Regions from separate parts of the Allofournierella sp. CML151 genome, predicted to be linked through region 2. Evidence: riboswitches for the same ligand, from Rfam matches in the RefSeq annotation. Region 2 holds a riboswitch; each other region holds the start of a gene.
The links. Region 2 has a riboswitch for lysine ahead of PH256_RS15255 (ABC transporter substrate-binding protein/permease). Riboswitches for the same ligand answer to the same signal wherever they lie in the genome.
Positions count from the first base shown of each region.

Region 1 (5,702 bases), on a different contig from region 2:
TTGAATCAGGTGCAATACACCCGGGCCGGGCTTTCGGCCAGCGCCATCGCCGCCGTCTATGTGGTCATGACGCTGCTGGGGCTGTGCGGCGGGTTTTCCGCCCGGCTTACCGGCTGGCTGGGGGAGCGGCGCACCGGTGCGCTGCTGCTGGGCCTGGCGGCGGCTGCCTGCCTGGCGCTGGCGCTGACGCAGGGCCCGCTGGTTTCAGTGGCGGCAATCCTACTGCTGCGGGTCTGCCACAGCCTGTTCACCCCCTTGCAGACCACGCTGCAGAACCGGCAGGTGACCACCGGCGACCGGGCCACCGCGCTGAGCCTGAACGCCCTTCTCATGGACCTGGTGCCAGTTCACCAACCTGGTGTTCGGCCGGGCGGCGGACGTATTTCTGCCGCTGGCCATGGGCTTCGGCTTCGTGCTCTGCTTCGCCGGGCTGGTACTGTATCTGGCGCAGGACCGGCTGACGAATTCCCGATAAACAAGAAAAAAGGACCTGTTCTCAATGAGAACAGGTCCTTTTTGTATGCTTTTATGCCTGATGCACACACTTGCCGCCCACATAGACGGCCTTCACCGGAATGTTCTGGATGGCGGTGGGATCGACGGCGAAGGGGTCCTGCCCCAGTACCACAAAGTCCGCCAGATATCCCGGAGCGATGCGGCCCTTTTCGTTCTCCTCAAAGGAGGCGTGGGCCGCGTGGATGGTGTAGCTGTCGATGGCCTGCTGCACCGTAAAGGCCTCTTCCGGGCGGTAGGGGCCCGCATCGCCCTTCAGCGTGCTGCGGGTCACGGCGCACTGGATGCAGGCCAGTGCCCGGGGCAGCTCCACCGGGCAGTCGGTGCCGCTGGACACCCAGACCCCCGCGTCCATCAGGGTGCGGAAGGCGTAGCTGGTGGAGGCCAGCTCCTCGCCCACCCGGTCGGTGACCATATGGATGTCGTAGTCCAGGAAGATGGGCTGGGCATACACTTGCAGGCCCATCTCCTCGATCTTTTTCAGCTGGTCGGGGCGGGTGATCTGGCAGTGCACCACACCGTGGCGATGGTCCGCCCGGGGATGCTCCGCCAGCGCCTTCTCGTAGGATTCCAGCACCCGGTCCAGAATGCCGTCGCCGATGGTGTGCACCGCCACCTGCATGCCGTGTTCGTTGGCACAGCCGATCAGGTCGTCGAACTGCTGCTGCGTATAGATGGCGATGCCCCGGTAGCCGGGCTTGTCGGCATAATCCCGGCTCAGGTAGGCGCTGCGGGCGCCCAGAGAGCCGTCGCCCAGAATCTTCAGCGGGCCCACCTTGACCCATTCGTCGCCCCAGCCGGTGTTATAGCCCTCGGCAATGAACTCCTCCAGCGCCTTCACACTGGTGAGCTGGGCCTGCTGGTACATACGCACGGTCATCTTGCCCTCGGCCTCCAGCTGGGCGTAGGCCTCCATCACCTCCCGCCAGTCCACGGTGGCAAAGGCGTCGAAGTCGTCGGTCTGGCAGGAGGTCACGCCATAGGCGTTCAAGTGCTTCTGAGCGTCCAGCAGCATGGTCTTCAAATCCTCCACGCTGGGCTTGGGCAGCTTGGAATACACCAGCTCCATGCCGTTTTCCCGGAACACGCCGTTGGGCTGACCGTCCGGTCCGATTTCAAAGCAGCCGCCTTCCGGCTGCGGGGTTGCGGCGGTAACACCGATCATCTCCAAGGCCTTGGTGTTCACCACACAGGTGTGGCCACAGGTGCGTACAATGCACACCGGATGCTCCCGGCTCACCTGGTCCAGATCCTGCCGGGTGGGGAAGCGCTGTTCATCGGTGAAATAGTCGTGATTCCAGCCGCGGCCCCGCACCCACTGACCGGGGGCGAAGTTCTTCTCCTTCAAAAAGGCGCGCATGGTGTCCAGCACCTCTGCCAGCGATCCGGTGTGGCTGGACAGGTCCGCCACCTGCAGTGCATAACCGTAGTTGAGCAGATGCATGTGGGAATCGTTGAAGCCCGCGCAGACAAAGGCCCCTTCCAGATCCACCACCTGGGCCTCCGGCCCGGCTGCCAGCCGGGCCTGCTCCGCGCCGCCCGCAAAGACAAAGCGGCCGTCCTCCACCACAAAGGCCTCGGTCAGGGGCAGCTGGCCGGTGTAGACCCGCCCGTTTTCATAAAGAGTACGCATAAAAAGTTCCTCCATTGGTCAAAAGCCGGGGCCTCTTCAAAAAGGCCCCGGCCTGCATTGTTCTGCGTTGAATTATTTCTGAGCCGCCTTCTCTTTTTCCAAAGCTGCCTTTACTTCGGGCTTATCTTCATAGAAGATGGCCATATTCGGGTCCACCTGGCCGATGTGCATGTAGCGTGCCTTGTAGTCCTTGAGCAGCTTGAGGTACTGGCCGGACAGAATCAGGATCACCGCCACGTTCACAAAGGTGGGAATGCCGCTGGTGATGTCCACCAGGGTCCAGATGCTCAGATCGCCCACATAGATCAGGTACAAAGTCAGCAGGAAGGGAGGCACTGCGTAGAAGTACTTGAACATGAGCAGCAGGTACTTCTTGACCTGGGGATGGTTCTTGGCCAGATGGCGCAGTACCACTTCGTAGTAGGCATACCAGCCACCGGAGGTGGTGATCGAGAATACCACCATGATGAGGGTCAGGATCACGGTGCCGAACATGCCGAAGTTGTGGGTGAACACATTCAGCGCCAGGGTGGCGTTGGTGGCGCCGCTGGTCCACTCGCCGGAAACCAGCACGGTGATGGCGGTGATGGTGCAGACCACGAAGGTGTCCACAAACACCTCAAAGGAGCCCCACAGCCCCTGCTCCACCGGGTGGCGGGTCTGGCTGGAGGCGTGGATCATGGGACTGCTGCCCCAGCCAGCCTCGTTGGAGTATACGCTGCGGGCCATGCCGGTGGAGATCACCTTGGACACGCTGGCGCCCGCAAAGCCGCCCAGCGCGGCGGAACCGGTGAAGGCCTCGCCAAAAATGGCGCCCAGGGTGGGCAGCAGATTGTCCAGATGCATGAGGATAATAATGATGCCCAGAATCAGGTAGGACAGGCTCATAATGGGCACCAGCTTGGTGAGAATCTGACCCAGCTTTTTCACGCCGCCCCAGATCATAAAGTACAGAAGCAGCACAATGATCAGCGCCGCGATGGCCTGGGGAACGCCCAGAGACTGAGCCACCACCTCAGAGGTGGTGAAGGTGGAGGCGCTGATGAAGAAGGTGGAGAAGATGCCGATGCCGAACACAAAGGCCAGCGGCAGCCACAGCTTGCCCCAGTGGCGCTCCTCGCCAAGGCCCCGCTCCATATAGTAGGTGGGGCCGCCGTAGGGCACGCCGTTTTCATCGGTGCGGCGGTAGTACACCGCCAGGGTCACCTCCACCTGCTTGATGAGCATGCCCAGGAAGGCGGTGAGCCACATCCAGAACACAGCGCCGGGGCCGCCGGTGGTCACGGCGGTGGCCACGCCCGCAATGTTGCCGAAGCCCACCGAGCCGCCCACAGCGGTGGCAATGGCTTCGTAGGGAGTGAGCAGGCCCTTTTCATCGGCGCTCTCGTCGGTGCGGTGGAACAGCCGGCCCAGGGTACGGCTGAAGATGTAGCCCAGGTGACGTACCTGGAAGAACTTGGTGCGCAGGGTGAAGTACACACCGGTAACGATCATCAGGATGATCAGCGGCGGGCCCCAGATGATGTTGTTCAGGGCATTCAGAAAGTTCGACATGATGTTGTGATTCCTCCTTTGTATTCCATCGGATACCATCACAACCACCCGTCACGCCCCGACCATGCCGCAAAAAAAGAGGGGCCGCGACGCCGGAATTTGCATCGCCACCCCCCTGTGAAAGAACGGAACAAAACCCCAATAGCGCCACCACTTTGTTCAAGTGAGAGTGCGCCGCCTGCTGGACGGCACCCCAACAGACACCCCGCTGCCGCCTGGGAATCTGTTTCGGCAAACCGCCTCTTCCTGCAAAGATCTTTGGCCGGCAGGCCTCCCTTTGCAGTACCATACGGTTTGCGCCTCTATTGTGTGGTATTCAATTTACTTTCCTATAATAAAACGGTAATGCGCGCTTGTCAACGGCTTTTTTCTTATTTTTATACGTCTTTTGTGCATTTTCAGCCATTTTTGCTCAACAGGAGGCCGGGTCCGGCTGTTTTGCCTGATAGGTCCAGGGTCCATCCACCGCCTGAGCAGCGAAAACGGCGCACCAGTCGTATCCGTTCACGCCGGTGGGTTCCTGGGTCAGGCAGAGCTGCCAGCTGCCGTCCTCCTGCTGCCGCAGCCAGGACACCCGGTACAAGAACCCCACACCGTCCAGCTGTGCATCCTCCCAGGGCAGCTCCAGCGTCTGCCAGCTTTCGCCCCGGTCCGGGCTGTAATAAAGGTCCGGCCAGTTGTTTTCGCTGGAGGTCTCCACCGAGATCACCAGCGCGCCTTCGGCACCGGCCGCCACGCCGCAGATGGGGTAGTGACCATCCACCTCGGCGGGCAGTGCAAGCGCTTCAAAGCCCTCGCCGCCGGGGGAGCAGCGAAACAGCTCGGTCTTTCCGCCGGTGCCCATGCTCCAGTCGCAGCCCGCCGCCGCATATAGGGTGCCGTCCGGCGCCCCACAGAGCATCCGCCGGTCCGGCGTGTGGGGATAGCTGCCCATGGCCTGTTCCCGCCAGGTGGTGCCGCCGTCCGGGCTGTAGACGATCACCGGCAGTTCGCCGCCCAGCACAAAGCCCACCGGGCCGTCCTCCTGCGGGGAGATATACCAGCTGCTGCGGGTCACGGCGGTGCAGGCTTCGATGCATTCCGCCAGCAGTCCCTCGAACCGGCTGGGCAGGGCGTTCCAGTTTTCGCCCCAGTCCCGGGTGTAGAACAGATGCCCCTCATTTGTGACCCGGATATCGGTCTGTTCATACAGCTGCGGATTGCCCAGCCAGCGTGCTTCGTCCGCCGGCGCAAAGCAGAAGCGTGCGGTGCGGGTACCTGCCCGATCCTCATCCTCCGCCTGGCGCACGGTGAGCATCCAGGTGGGGGAGCCATCCGCCTTGCCGTATTGTCCCGCCTGGTACATGGCCAGATCAAAGCCCTCCGGGGCCGCTGACATGTCCACCACAGTCTGACCGCCCTCCGGGCGGGAAAAGGCGGTGAATTCCACCAGAAGGGGAGTGCCCAGCGCCATCTGCAGATCGTCTTGAGGCAGGGCGCGCAGCCGCTCAGCCACAAGCTCCAGCCGCAGGTTGGGATTTTCCGAGGTGTCCGCGCTGGTTCCGGCATCGCTATCCATCAGAGTCCCCACGTTATTCACATCCTGGTACAGACGGCCGGTGACCGCGTTCCATTCCATCCGGTACCCCTGGAGGAATTGTCCATCCCGGTAGGCATACAAATCCGCCTCCATGGAAAGGGGCAGGCCGTCTGTGCCCAGAGTCAGGGACAGGGAATGCAGATTCCAGCTCAGGTTTTCGGCATCCTCCAGACCCTGGCGCAGCCATTCCTCCAGCGCATCGGTGAAGGGACCGAAACCCTGCTGCATCAGATCGTAGGCCTCCAGCTCCACCCAGCGGGGCTCCGGCGTGGGGGCAGGCTGGGACTCCTGCTGTGCCGGGGCGGAAAGCATCTGTTCAATCCGCCACAGGATTTCGCTGACCTGACCGGCAGTCCGCTCCAGCAGGGTGCAGCCGGTGAGGCTGACCGCCAGCAGCAGGCAGAGCGCCGCTGTCATCCATCG
Region 1 is NZ_JAPNNW010000013.1:37,884-43,585, reverse strand. It holds partial or broken gene PH256_RS10285 (MFS transporter) at 1-279, shown strand, start outside; gene PH256_RS10280 (amidohydrolase) at 527-2,146, opposite strand; gene PH256_RS10275 (alanine/glycine:cation symporter family protein) at 2,219-3,700, opposite strand; lysine riboswitch at 3,835-4,013, opposite strand; gene PH256_RS10270 (WD40/YVTN/BNR-like repeat-containing protein) at 4,113-5,702, opposite strand, start outside.
Region 1: linked by a shared signal. The riboswitch ahead of PH256_RS10275 (alanine/glycine:cation symporter family protein) and the one ahead of PH256_RS15255 (ABC transporter substrate-binding protein/permease) in region 2 are both predicted to bind lysine.

Region 2 (5,702 bases):
CGGAGGGGCCGATGATGGTGGTCACGTCGCCCTTGCAGACGGTGAAGTTGATGTCCCGCAGAATCTCCCGCGGGCCGAAGGATTTATTCAGGTGGCGCACCTCTACAATGGCGCCGGTTTCGGTAGTATTCATCTTGCTCTTCCCCCTTTTCTCACAGGTCCAGGTTGCCGGTGCGCGGCTTGCCGTGCTCCACATAGGGAGGGGCGTTCAGGCCGCCGGTCTGCTTCACCAGCGCGTAGCTGGATTCGCCGTCCATCCGCTTTTCCACCCAGCGCAGGATGGCCGAGCAGACCAGAGTCATCACCAGATAGATGGCCATCTCGATCACTGCCGAGGGGAAGTAGGCGTAAGTGGCGCCCACCACGCCCTTGTGGATGCTGAACAGCTCGGCCACGCCGATGATGAACAGCACGGAAGTATCCTTGATATTGATAATCAGGTTGTTGCCGATCTGAGGCATGATGTTGCGCAGCGCCTGGGGCAGAATGATGCTGGTCATGGTCTGCACATGGGTCAGGCCGATGGCCTTGGCGCCCTCGGTCTGGCCCACCGGGATGGACAGAATGCCGCCGCGCACCGACTCGGCCATGTAAGCGCCGGTGTTCACCGATACGATCACCAGAGCGGCGGTCCACATGTCCAGGTTCCAGCCGAACAGGAAGGCCGCGCCGTAGAAGATCAGCACCGCCTGCAGAATCATGGGGGTGCCGCGGAAGACCTCCACATACACCCGCAGCACGGCGCGGGCCGCGCCCAGCAGCACCTTTTTGCCCATGCCGTCCCGCTTTTCCACCGGGATGGTCTGCACGATGCCGCAGCCAAGGCCGATCACACAGCCGATGGCGGTGCAGATCACCGCGATCACGATGGTGATGCCCGCACCCTTCAGGTAGTTGGTGCCGTAGTTCTGCAGCAGGTACCCGATCTGGGCAAAGAAGCCCTCGGGCAGGCCGTCGCTCAGGGGCTGGATGGCAATGGCCTCATCCATCATGGCGTTGTAGTCGTCCTCGGTCATGGTGGCCAGCACACCGTTGATGGCGTCCTTCAGTTCGGTGTTGCCCTTCTGCACCGAGATGCCGATGTTCACATCCTCGCTGGAGACCTGGAAATTATCCTCGCTGTCGTTGAAGTCCAGCAGCACGAAGTCGCTGTAGGCGTTCAGCGCCGCCTTTGCGGTGGGGATATCGGTGACCACCAGATTTGCCCGGCCGGTCTCCAGCGCCATCAGCATGGCGGGGGCGGATTCCTGCGGGGTGAGGATGGTGACGTCCGGAATCTGGGGCAGACAGCCGTCGTACCAGATGGTGCCCAGCTGGCTGGTGGCGGTGGCGCCCGCCAGCTCGCTCAGGCCCTGGGCCTGGGCATAGGGGCTGTCGGCCCGGGTCAGGCTCACGATGGAGGCGTAGAAGTAGGGGGCGGTGAAATCCACCGACTCCAGCCGCTCACTGGTGATGGACTGGCCCGCAATCACGCAGTCCACGGTGCCGCTCTGCACGGCGGGCACCAGGGAATCCCAGTCCAGCCGCACGATCTCCAGCTCCATACCCAGAGCCTCGGCAATCTTCTTGGCCATCATCACATCGTAGCCGTTGGCGTAGTCGGCGCTGTCCTTGATGGGCACCGCGCCGTTGGAAGAATCCGGCTGGGTCCAGTTGTAGGGGGCGTAGGCGCACTCCATGGCCACCGTCAGGGTGTTGTCGTCCAGCACGCTGCCCTCGGCCGAAACGGCCAGACCGCCGGGAAGGGCGGCAAACAGCAGCAGCGCCAGCACAAGGCTTGCGATCTTTTTCATTGTGTTTTTCCTCCTTTTGCTTTACCGCTGCCCGCCACGCAAAAAAACGGGGCTGCTTTCCTTTCGAAAAGCAGCCCCGCGGAAGTCTCCGTGCGCACCGCAAACGAACGCGGCACGTTGCAGGCAGCCCCGGCCGGGCCGCCCCTTCGGTTTCCCTTGGATAGCGCTTCACGAAAAAACTTCGTGACAGTCCGGCGGATCTTCTCCGCCGACCCAGGCAAGCGCCCCCCCAGACCGGGTTCGCTTCCTTCGGCGGTGTTCCCTTTTGCAGCGGCGGGGGTCTGCCCCGAATGCCGCGTGCTACTCTTGAACACCGCGCCTCTATCACAGCGATATGAATTTAGTTGCCATATTACTCTATTTTCCACAGCTTGTCAAGCCGCTGTGGAAAACTTGGTCTTTTTTTGTAATCAAATCCGGCTTTAAACGGTCTCGATGTAAGCGTTTAGCAGCTGGAAGGTGGCCATCATGCCCTTCACGTGGCTGCGCTCGTAGCCGTGGGAGGCGTACACGCCCGCGCCGATCAGGCCGTGACGCAGGTCCGCGCCCGCCCGCAGGGTGGCCTCCACATCCGAGCCGTAGTGGGGGTACACGTCCACCGCGTAGTCCACACCGGCCGCTTTGGCCGCCGCCACCAGGCCGCTCACCACGTCATAGTGGTAGGGACCGCCGCTGTCCTTGGCGCAGATGGACACCTGATGCTCCTTGCAGGCCAGGCCCTCGCCCACGCAGCCCATGTCCACGCTGATGGCCTCGCCCACACCCTCGGGCACCGAGGCGGAGCCGCCGTGGCCCACCTCCTCAAACACGGTGATGTGCTGCCACACCGCCCGCCGGGTGGTCTTGCCGCTCTCCTTCAGCGCACGGGCATAGCCCAGCAGAATGGCCACGCTCAGCTTGTCGTCCAGGAAACGGCTCTTGATGTAGCCGCTCTCGGTGACGGTGGTGCGGGGGTCAAAGCAGACGATGTCGCCGTTTTCGATGCCCAGTGCGTGGACCTCGGCCTCGGAGAAGACCATCTCGTCCAGCAGAACCTCCATGGTATCCCAGCTGCGCTCGGTCTTGGAGTAGTCGCCGTTCACATGCACCGAGGCGTCGGTCAGCTGGCACACGCCGGTGTAGACCTTGCCCTCCCGGGTGTAGATGCGCACGTTCTCGGCCTCGGCGTTGTTGGGGTTCATGCCGCCCAGAGCGGTGAGCCGCAGCCGGCCGTTGGCCTTCACGCCGCACACCATGCCGCCCAGCGTGTCCAGATGGGCCTCCTGCAGGATGCCGTCGCCGGGCATGGAGCCGTCGCCCGCGCTCAGCTGCACCAGCACGCCGCCCTTGCGGGTGACCTGGGGCTCATAGCCCAGGGCCTTGTATTCCTTCACCAGATAATCCACTGCGTTTTTGGTAAAACCGCTGGGGCTGTCGATGGCCAGCACCGCTTTTACCTGCTGCAGCATATATTCCTGATTGTTCATCTTGTTTTCCCTCCCGATAATCGGTTACAAAGTATTTTCCAGCTCCTCCACCTGGGCCAGCCAGAGGGCGGCACAGGCGTCGCTGGGCATCCGCCAGTCGCCCCGGGGCGACAGGGTCACGGTGCCCACCTTGGGGCCGTCCGGCAGACAGCTGCGCTTGAACTGCTGGGCAAAGAAGCGCCGGTAGAAGTTGCGCAGCCACTGCACCAGCACCGCATCCTCATAGACTCCGGCAAAGGCCCGCTGGGCCAGCCAGAAGATCTTTTTGGGCGCAAAGCCCCAGCGGATGGCATAGTACAAAAAGAAGTCGTGCAGCTCGTAGGGGCCCACGATGGCCTCGGTCTGCTGGGCGATCTCGCCGTTCTCCTTGGCGGGCAGCAGCTCGGGGCTGACCGGGGTGTCCAGAATGTCCTGCAGCACCTCCCGCAGGGCGGGCTCGCTGTTGGCGGCCACGGTGGCCACGATGTGCCGCACCAGCGTCTTGGGCACCGAGCCGTTCACGCCGTACATGCTCATGTGGTCGCCGTTGTAGGTGGCCCAGCCCAGGGCCAGCTCGCTCAGGTCGCCGGTGCCGATCACCAGGCCGCCCATCCGGTTGGCCAGGTTCATCAGCACCAGGGTGCGCACCCGGGCCTGGGTGTTTTCGTAGGTCACGTCCAGCACCGACTCGTCGTGGCCGATGTCCGCAAAGTTGCTGCGCACCGTATCCGCAATGTTCACCTGCCGCAGGCTCACGCCCAGCGCCTCGCACAGCTTCTCCGCGTTGGACTTGGTGCGCTTTGTGGTGCCGAAGCAGGGCATGGTCACCGCGATCACGTCCTTGAGGGGCTTGTCCATCAGCCGGAAGGCCCGGGTCACCACCAGCAGCGCCAGGGTGCTGTCCAGACCGCCGGAAATGCCGATCACCGCGGTGGCGGCGCGGGTGTGCTCCATCCGCTTGCGCAGGCCCTGGGCCTGCATCTCCAGAATGGCCTCGCAGCGGCGCATGCGCTCGCTCTCGCCCGCGGGCACAAAGGGGGCCGGGTCCACCGGGCGCACCGGCTGCCAGTCGGCGCAGGTCTCCGCCAGCTGCACGGTGGTGTAGCCCTCGTCGTTCACCGCCGCAAAGCTGGTGTTCTTCAGCCGCTCGCCCGCCAGCTTCTCCAGATCCACCTCGCTGACGATCATGCCGCTGCCGAACAGCTCGGTCTGGGCCAGAATGGCCCCGTTTTCGCAGATCAGGTCATGCCCGGCGAACACCAGGTCAGTGGTGGACTCGCCCCGGCCCGCATCCGCGTACAGATAGCCGCACAGCAGCCGGGCGGACTGGCCCGCAATCAGCTGACGGCGGTACTCCGCCTTGCCCACCACCTCGTCGCTGGCGGACAGATTCAGAATCAGGGTGGCCCCGGCCATGGCGTGGCCCACGCTGGGGGGCAGCGGCGCCCACACGTCCTCGCAGATCTCCACCGCGATTTTAAAGCAATCCGCCTTGGGGTGGCAGAACAGCAGCTTTGTGCCGAACAGCACGGTCTGGCCCAGAAGCTGCAGCGTGAAGGTCCCGGCGGGGGCGGCGGTGAAGCGGCGGCCCTCGTAGAACTCATTGTAGCTGGGCAGATGGGTCTTGGGCACAAGGCCCAGCAGCCGCCCGCTCTGGCAGACGGCGGCGCAGTTGTACAGCTTGCCCCGCACCGCCAGCGGCAGACCCACCACGAACACCACCGAGGTGTGGGCGGTGGCCTTCAGCACCGTGTCCAGCGCGTCCAGCGCGCCCTGCTGCAGCACCGGCTGGAAAAACAGATCCTCGCAGGTGTAGCCGGTGAGGCCCAGCTCCGGCAGGCACAGCACCTCCACTCCCTGCCCGGCGGCCTGTTCCACCGCCCGGATGGTCTGGGCGGCATTGTAGGCGCAGTCCGCCACCCGGATGTCCGGCGTGGCGCAGGCGGTTTTGACAAACCCGTATCGCATGGTGTGATCCTCTCCTCATCCCATTGTTTTAAAAATTCTTTTGTAAGTATATCACATTTCGGCCCGGTTTTGAATGCGCCCGGCGCTGGCCTTTTGGGCAAATCTGTGCTATACTTTATTTCACTATCTCATAAAAGCGAACAAAAGGAGCGATGGCACAATGTCGATGCAAGCAGCCAGGGACCACCTGGCGAAATTCGGTCTGGAGGGGCACATCCGGGAATTTTCGGTATCCAGCGCCACGGTGGAGCTGGCGGCGGCAGCGGTGGGCTGCGCGCCCGCCCGCATTGCCAAAAGCCTTTCCTTCCTGGTGGGCGAGCAGCCCATTCTGATTCTGGCCGCGGGGGACGCCAAGGTGGACAACCCCCGCTACAAGGCCAAATTCGGCACCAAGGCCAAGATGATCCCCGCCGACCAGGTGGAGGAGCTGATCGGTCACGGGGTGGGCGGGGTGTGCCCCTTCGGCGCAAAGCCCGGCGTGACCGTCTATCTGGAC
Region 2 is NZ_JAPNNW010000005.1:99,921-105,622, reverse strand. It holds gene PH256_RS05565 (amino acid ABC transporter ATP-binding protein) at 1-133, opposite strand, end outside; gene PH256_RS15255 (ABC transporter substrate-binding protein/permease) at 153-1,793, opposite strand; lysine riboswitch at 1,947-2,125, opposite strand; gene PH256_RS05550 (M42 family metallopeptidase) at 2,216-3,259, opposite strand; gene PH256_RS05545 (NAD(+) synthase) at 3,284-5,206, opposite strand; gene PH256_RS05540 (YbaK/EbsC family protein) at 5,367-5,702, shown strand, end outside.

Region 3 (5,702 bases), on a different contig from region 2:
GGTCCGGCCAAAGATGCCAGCCGAAGATCCGGTCGCAGTGGTATTCTTCAAACACGCCGCTGTCGCACACCAGTTTTGCGCCGCCGGTGGTCTCCTCGGCGGGCTGGAACACCAGCAGCACGTTCCGGGGCAGCTTGTCCAGCACTTCGCTCACCCGCCCGGCCAGCGCCAGCACCATGGCCATGTGGCCGTCGTGACCGCAGGCGTGCATTTTGCCTTCGTGGCGGGAGGCGTAGTCGCAGCCGCTGCGCTCGGCGATGGGCAGAGCGTCCATATCGGCCCGGAAGGCAGCAGTGTGGGGCTTGCCTGCGTCAAAGTAGGCGCACAGGGTGCTTTCGCAGGGCGAAAACAGGGTGCAGGGATACTGCTCCAGCACCCGGCGGATATAGGCCAGGGTTTCGGGCAGGTCAAAGTCGGTTTCCGGGATCTGGTGCAGGTCCCGGCGGTATTGGGTCAGCAGCTGCTGCGTCATGAAATGTCTCTCCCCTCTCAGCCGGTGGCATAGCATGGTACGCCGGCTTTTGTTTGCGTTTTGCTCCTATTATAAGGCACCCGGCCCGGATGCACAAGCGCGGAAACGCCGGGGAAAAGAAGGAAAAAGCCGTTGACTTCACCTTGATAGCGTGCTATGATGCAGATATATGGATAGAGGCGCGGGTGCGATGAACCCCACAGGAGCCGGCAGGCACGGAGCGTGGGGCGGGGCAAGCCCGCCGAATCGGCGCATCCGGGCACGGCGGCGCCGATGGGGCCCCGGGGAATACCCGCGGCACTGTCCGCGGAAGGACCGCGGGGGCGCTATCTTACCTGTAAGCGGTGGTATTGTCCACGCGCCGGTAAGGCCGCAGCGCCCTTCCGGCGCGTTTTTTGTTGTATGCAAGCTTACAAATAGAGAGAGGAGCAGCCGTTATGACCGCAAAGAATCTGAAGGGCTCCATCGTGGCCCTGATCACCCCCTTCCATGAGGATGGAAGCGTTAATTTTGAAAAACTGGCCCAGCTGGTGGACTTCCACCTGGAAAACGGCACCGATGGTTTGCTGATTCTGGGCACCACCGGCGAGAGCTCGGCCATGAGCCATGAGGAGGACGACGCAGTCTGCGAATTCGTGGTCAAGCGGGTGGCCGGCCGGGTGCCGGTGATTGCGGGCAGCGGTTCCAACTGCACTCAGACCATGCTGGAAAAGAGCCTGAGCTTTGAAAAGCTGGGGGCGGACGGTCTGCTGCTGATCACTCCTTACTACAACAAGACCAATGAGGAGGGTATGTACAACCACTTCAAGACGGTGGCGGATGCAGTGCATATCCCCTGCATTCTGTACAATGTGCCCGGCCGCACCGGCTGCGGTATCTCCGAGGATGTGGTGCGCCGCCTGTCGACCCATCCCAACATCATGGGCATCAAGGAGGCCTCCGGCAACCTGAGCTACACCGCCAAGATCGCCCGCTATGTGAACGAGGATTTCGCCCTCTATTCCGGCAATGATGATATGGTTCTGCCCATTCTGTCGCTGGGCGGCAGCGGCGTGATCTCGGTGCTGGCCAACATTCTGCCCCGCCAGACCCACGATATGGTCATGAACTATCTGAACGGGGACCGGCAGAAGGCGCTGGAGACCCAGCTGGGCCTGCTGGACGTGATCAACGGTCTGTTCCTGGAGGTAAACCCCATCCCCGTGAAGGAGGCCATGAACCAGATGGGCATGGATGTGGGTGGTTATCGCCAGCCTCTGGGGCCCATGGGTGAAGCCGCAAAGGCCAAGCTGACCGCTGCCCTGAAGGCTGCCGGACTGGTTTGAGCGCAGGGGTTTGAAAAATGGCCGGGAATGTGGCATAATAGAACGGCCAAAACAAAGCAACAAGGTGGGAAAAGACACGTGAACGCAGAACAGATTATTCAGTACATCGCAAACGCCGAGAAGAAGACCCCGGTGAAGATCACCATTCAGGAGAAGGAGCCCCTGAACTACGGCTCCGCCAAGGTGTTCGGCACCGGTGCCAAGATCGTGTTTGGCGACTGGAAGGAGCTTGGCCCCATTCTGGAGGCCAATGCGGATAAAATTGAGGACATGGTGGTGGAAAACGACTGCCGCAATTCGGCCATTCCCCTGCTGGACCTGAAGGGCATCAATGCCCGCATCGAGCCGGGCGCCATCATCCGAGAGCAGGTGGAGATCGGCGACGCGGCGGTCATCATGATGGGCGCCATCATCAACATTGGAGCTGTCATCGGCGAGGGCACCATGATCGATATGGGCGCTGTGCTGGGCGGCCGGGCCACGGTGGGCAAGCATTGCCATGTGGGCGCGGGCGCGGTGCTGGCCGGTGTGGTCGAGCCCGCCAGCGCAAAGCCGGTGATCCTGGAGGACGACGTTCTGGTGGGTGCCAACGCGGTAGTCATCGAGGGCGTGCATGTGGGCGAAGGCGCGGTGATTGCCGCCGGCAGCGTGGTCATCGAGGATGTGCCTGCGGGCGCTGTGGTGGCCGGTGTTCCTGCCCGGGTCATCAAACAGAAGGATGAAAAAACCACCCAGAAAACCGCCCTGCAGGACGCCCTGCGTACCCTGTAAGCAAAAGGCCCGGCGCTGCCGGGCCTTTTTTGACGGATCAACTTTTTGTATAATCAAATAAATAATATACAAGAAAGGGGGATCAAGATGAAAAAGAAGGTTCTGGTTATCAGCGCCAGCCTGCGGCCGGGCAGCAATTCCCATGCACTGGCCGAGCAGTTTGCCGAAGGTGCACGGCAGGCGGGCCATGAGGTGGAGCTGGTGAGCCTGCGGGACAAGGAGATCCGGTTCTGCCGGGGCTGCACTGCCTGCCAGAAAACCGGCAGCTGTGTGATTCGGGACGATGTGGCCCCGCTGCTGGAAAAGCTGCGCGCTGCTCAGGTGGTGGCCTTTGCCACGCCCATCTATTATTACGAGCTGTGCGGCCAGCTGAAAACCTTCCTGGACCGTACCGAGCCGCTGTACGGGAGAGAGAACGCCTTCCGGCAGGTGTATCTGCTCAGTGCGGCCGCTGAAACCGAGGACTTTGTGCCAAAGCGTGCGGAAAGCGGTATCCAGGGTTGGATCGACTGCTTTGAAAACCTGGAACTGGCAGGCACCGTATTTGCGGGCGGCGTGCAGGGTCCGGGCGAGATGACCGGACACTCGGCACTGGAACAGGCCCGGGCTATGGGAGCGGCCATTCAATAAAAAAGAAAGCGGGCGGGATCTTTCGATCCCGCCCGCTTGTTCTTTAAAATTATCGTTTTTCTGCACGGAAGAACAGGGCGACGGTGCCGGGGCCGGAATGGGCGCCGATCACCGGGCCGATGGTGGAAATGCACACCCGTTTTACGCCCAGAGCGGCGATCTTGTCGGCCACATAGCGGCAGTCCTCCAGGCAGTCGCCGTGGCTCACAAAGACCACCTGCTCGCTGCGGTCGTAGGTGCTGGCGGCGAAGTGCTTGACCAGAGCGTCCAGGCTGGCCTTGCGCCCGCGCACCTTTTCCATGGGGATCAGCTTGCCTTCCTCGTCCACATGCAGCACCGGCTTGATGCCCAGCAGGGTGCCGGCCACCGCCGCGGCGCCGCTTACGCGGCCGCCCCGCTTCAGGAACATCAGGTCATCCACCGTGAACCAGGCGCAGATGGACTGGCGGTTTTCCACAAACCAGTCTGCCACCTCACGCAGGCTCTTGCCCTCGTTTTTCAGGCAGGCGGCATAATACACCGCCAGGCCCTCGCCCATGCTGGCCTGCAGGGTATCGATCACCTCGATGGTGCGCTCGGGGAACTGCTCCCGCAGATCCTCAGCAGCCAGACGGGCGGAATTGAAAGTGCCGGAAAGGCCGCTGGAGAAGGCCAGGTACAGAATGTCCTTTCCCTGCTCCAGAACAGGGGTAAAGGTATCCAGGAAATCCGCCTGGTTGATCTGGCTGGTGGTGCTCACCTCACCGGCTCGCAGCCGGTCGTAGAATTCCTTGGGCGAAAGCTCCCGGTTATCGGGATAATTACGGTAATTCTTGCCGCCCAGCGTAAAGACCAGAGGCATTACCTCCACCTGCATCTCCTGTACCAGTTCCACCGGCAGATCGGTGGTGGAATCGGTGAACAACACATATTCTGCCATGAAAAAACCACTCCATTTCCTGTTTGCGGGCTCCTGCCCGCTTGTGACACTGCCCGCAGAAGATACAGGGCGAGGAATCACTGTAAAAAAATTGTAGCACACAATGGCCGGAATTTCCAGCGTTACCAAAAAACGAACCCGCCGCGGCATTCGCCGCGGCGGGTAAAAAAGAAATTCAGGTTTCTTTCCGGCGGTGAAGCCAGTCCAGAATGCGCTGCTCACCGTACAGACAGACAAGGCCCAATGCGCCCATGACCACAAAGATCACAATGGGAACAAGAAGACCACCGTCGGCCAGGCTGCTTCCGGCCACCGTGCTGGTGACCACACTGGGGATGCGCGCCAGGGTGCAGATGAAGAAGAACTCCCCCGGCTTCACCGGCAGAAAGGGGCCGATGTAGGTGAGCATGTCCTTGGGGGTGCCGGGCAGGAAAAACAACAGGTACAGCGCCCGCCGCGCCCGCTGCTCATCCTGCAAAAAGCGGTACTTGTGAAAGGCCTGGGCGGGAACGGCCTTTGCGCCCAGCAGCTTCATGGCGGCATAGATGAACATGCTGCCCAGCAAAATGCCTGCCAGACAGATGAGCAGGCCGCCCACCGGGCCGAACAAGGCGCCAGCCATCAGCTCCACCGGCTCGCCGGGAAGGACGGCCACAACCACCTGCAGAATCTGCAGCGCCAGGAACACCAGAATCCCCCAAATCCCCTTGCTCTGCACCCAGCCGATGAACTGGTCCCGGGCGGCCTGGCTGGTCAGAATGGCCCACAGCTCATCGCGGAACGCCAGCACAGCCGCGCCGCCTGCCAGGCAGACCAGCAGCAGAGCTGCAGCCGCGGCCCAGCGGCGGGCACGGGGGGATGCAAGGGGGTGGTTCATAGCGCAAAGGTCTCCTTTCACAAGGAATGGAAATTACTCCAGATCGCCGGTCAGGGTCATTACTGCGGCCAGGGCGGCAATGGGTGCAGTCTCACACCGCAGAATGCGGGGACCAAGGCCCACAGGGGTGGCACCGGCATCAATGAGTGCCTGGGCCTCCTCCTCGGAGAAGCCGCCCTCTGCCCCGGTGATCAGAGCGATGCGGCCGCCTTCGGCGGGCACGCACTGGCGCAGCGGACGGCCGCCCTTTTCGTAGAAAAAGAGCACCGCATCAAATTCACAAAAGCGCCCGGGCAGCTGGCTGATGTTCAGCGGCAGCTCCACCTGGGGCAGAATGCCCCGGCCGCACTGCTTGGCAGCCTCGGCGGCAATGCGGGCGTAGCGCTGGTTCTTCTGGTCCTCCTTTTTGGGAGTCACCACGCAGAACCGGCTGAAAAAGGGCACGATGCGCTCGGCGCCCAGCTCCACGGATTTCTGCAGAATCAGCTCCAGCTTATCCTGCTTGGGGTAGCCCGCGAAGACGGTAACCTTCGCCTTGGGCTCGGCGGTGCAGGGCCGCTTGCCGGAAACGGACAGGGTCACCTCAGCCGGCTCGATGGCGGTGATCACGCCGTCGTAGTCAAAGCCTGCCCCGTCGCACAGGATGACCTGCTCGCCGGTCTTTGCCCGCATCACCTTGCCCAGGTGGTGGGCGTCCGCCCCGGTAAT
Region 3 is NZ_JAPNNW010000013.1:19,703-25,404, forward strand. It holds gene PH256_RS10175 (amidohydrolase) at 1-472, opposite strand, end outside; lysine riboswitch at 639-809, shown strand; gene dapA (4-hydroxy-tetrahydrodipicolinate synthase) at 910-1,797, shown strand; gene dapD (2,3,4,5-tetrahydropyridine-2,6-dicarboxylate N-acetyltransferase) at 1,876-2,568, shown strand; gene PH256_RS10190 (flavodoxin family protein) at 2,656-3,198, shown strand; gene PH256_RS10195 (DegV family protein) at 3,248-4,117, opposite strand; gene PH256_RS10200 (TVP38/TMEM64 family protein) at 4,293-4,994, opposite strand; gene PH256_RS10205 (RsmE family RNA methyltransferase) at 5,028-5,702, opposite strand, start outside.
Region 3: linked by a shared signal. The riboswitch ahead of dapA (4-hydroxy-tetrahydrodipicolinate synthase) and the one ahead of PH256_RS15255 (ABC transporter substrate-binding protein/permease) in region 2 are both predicted to bind lysine.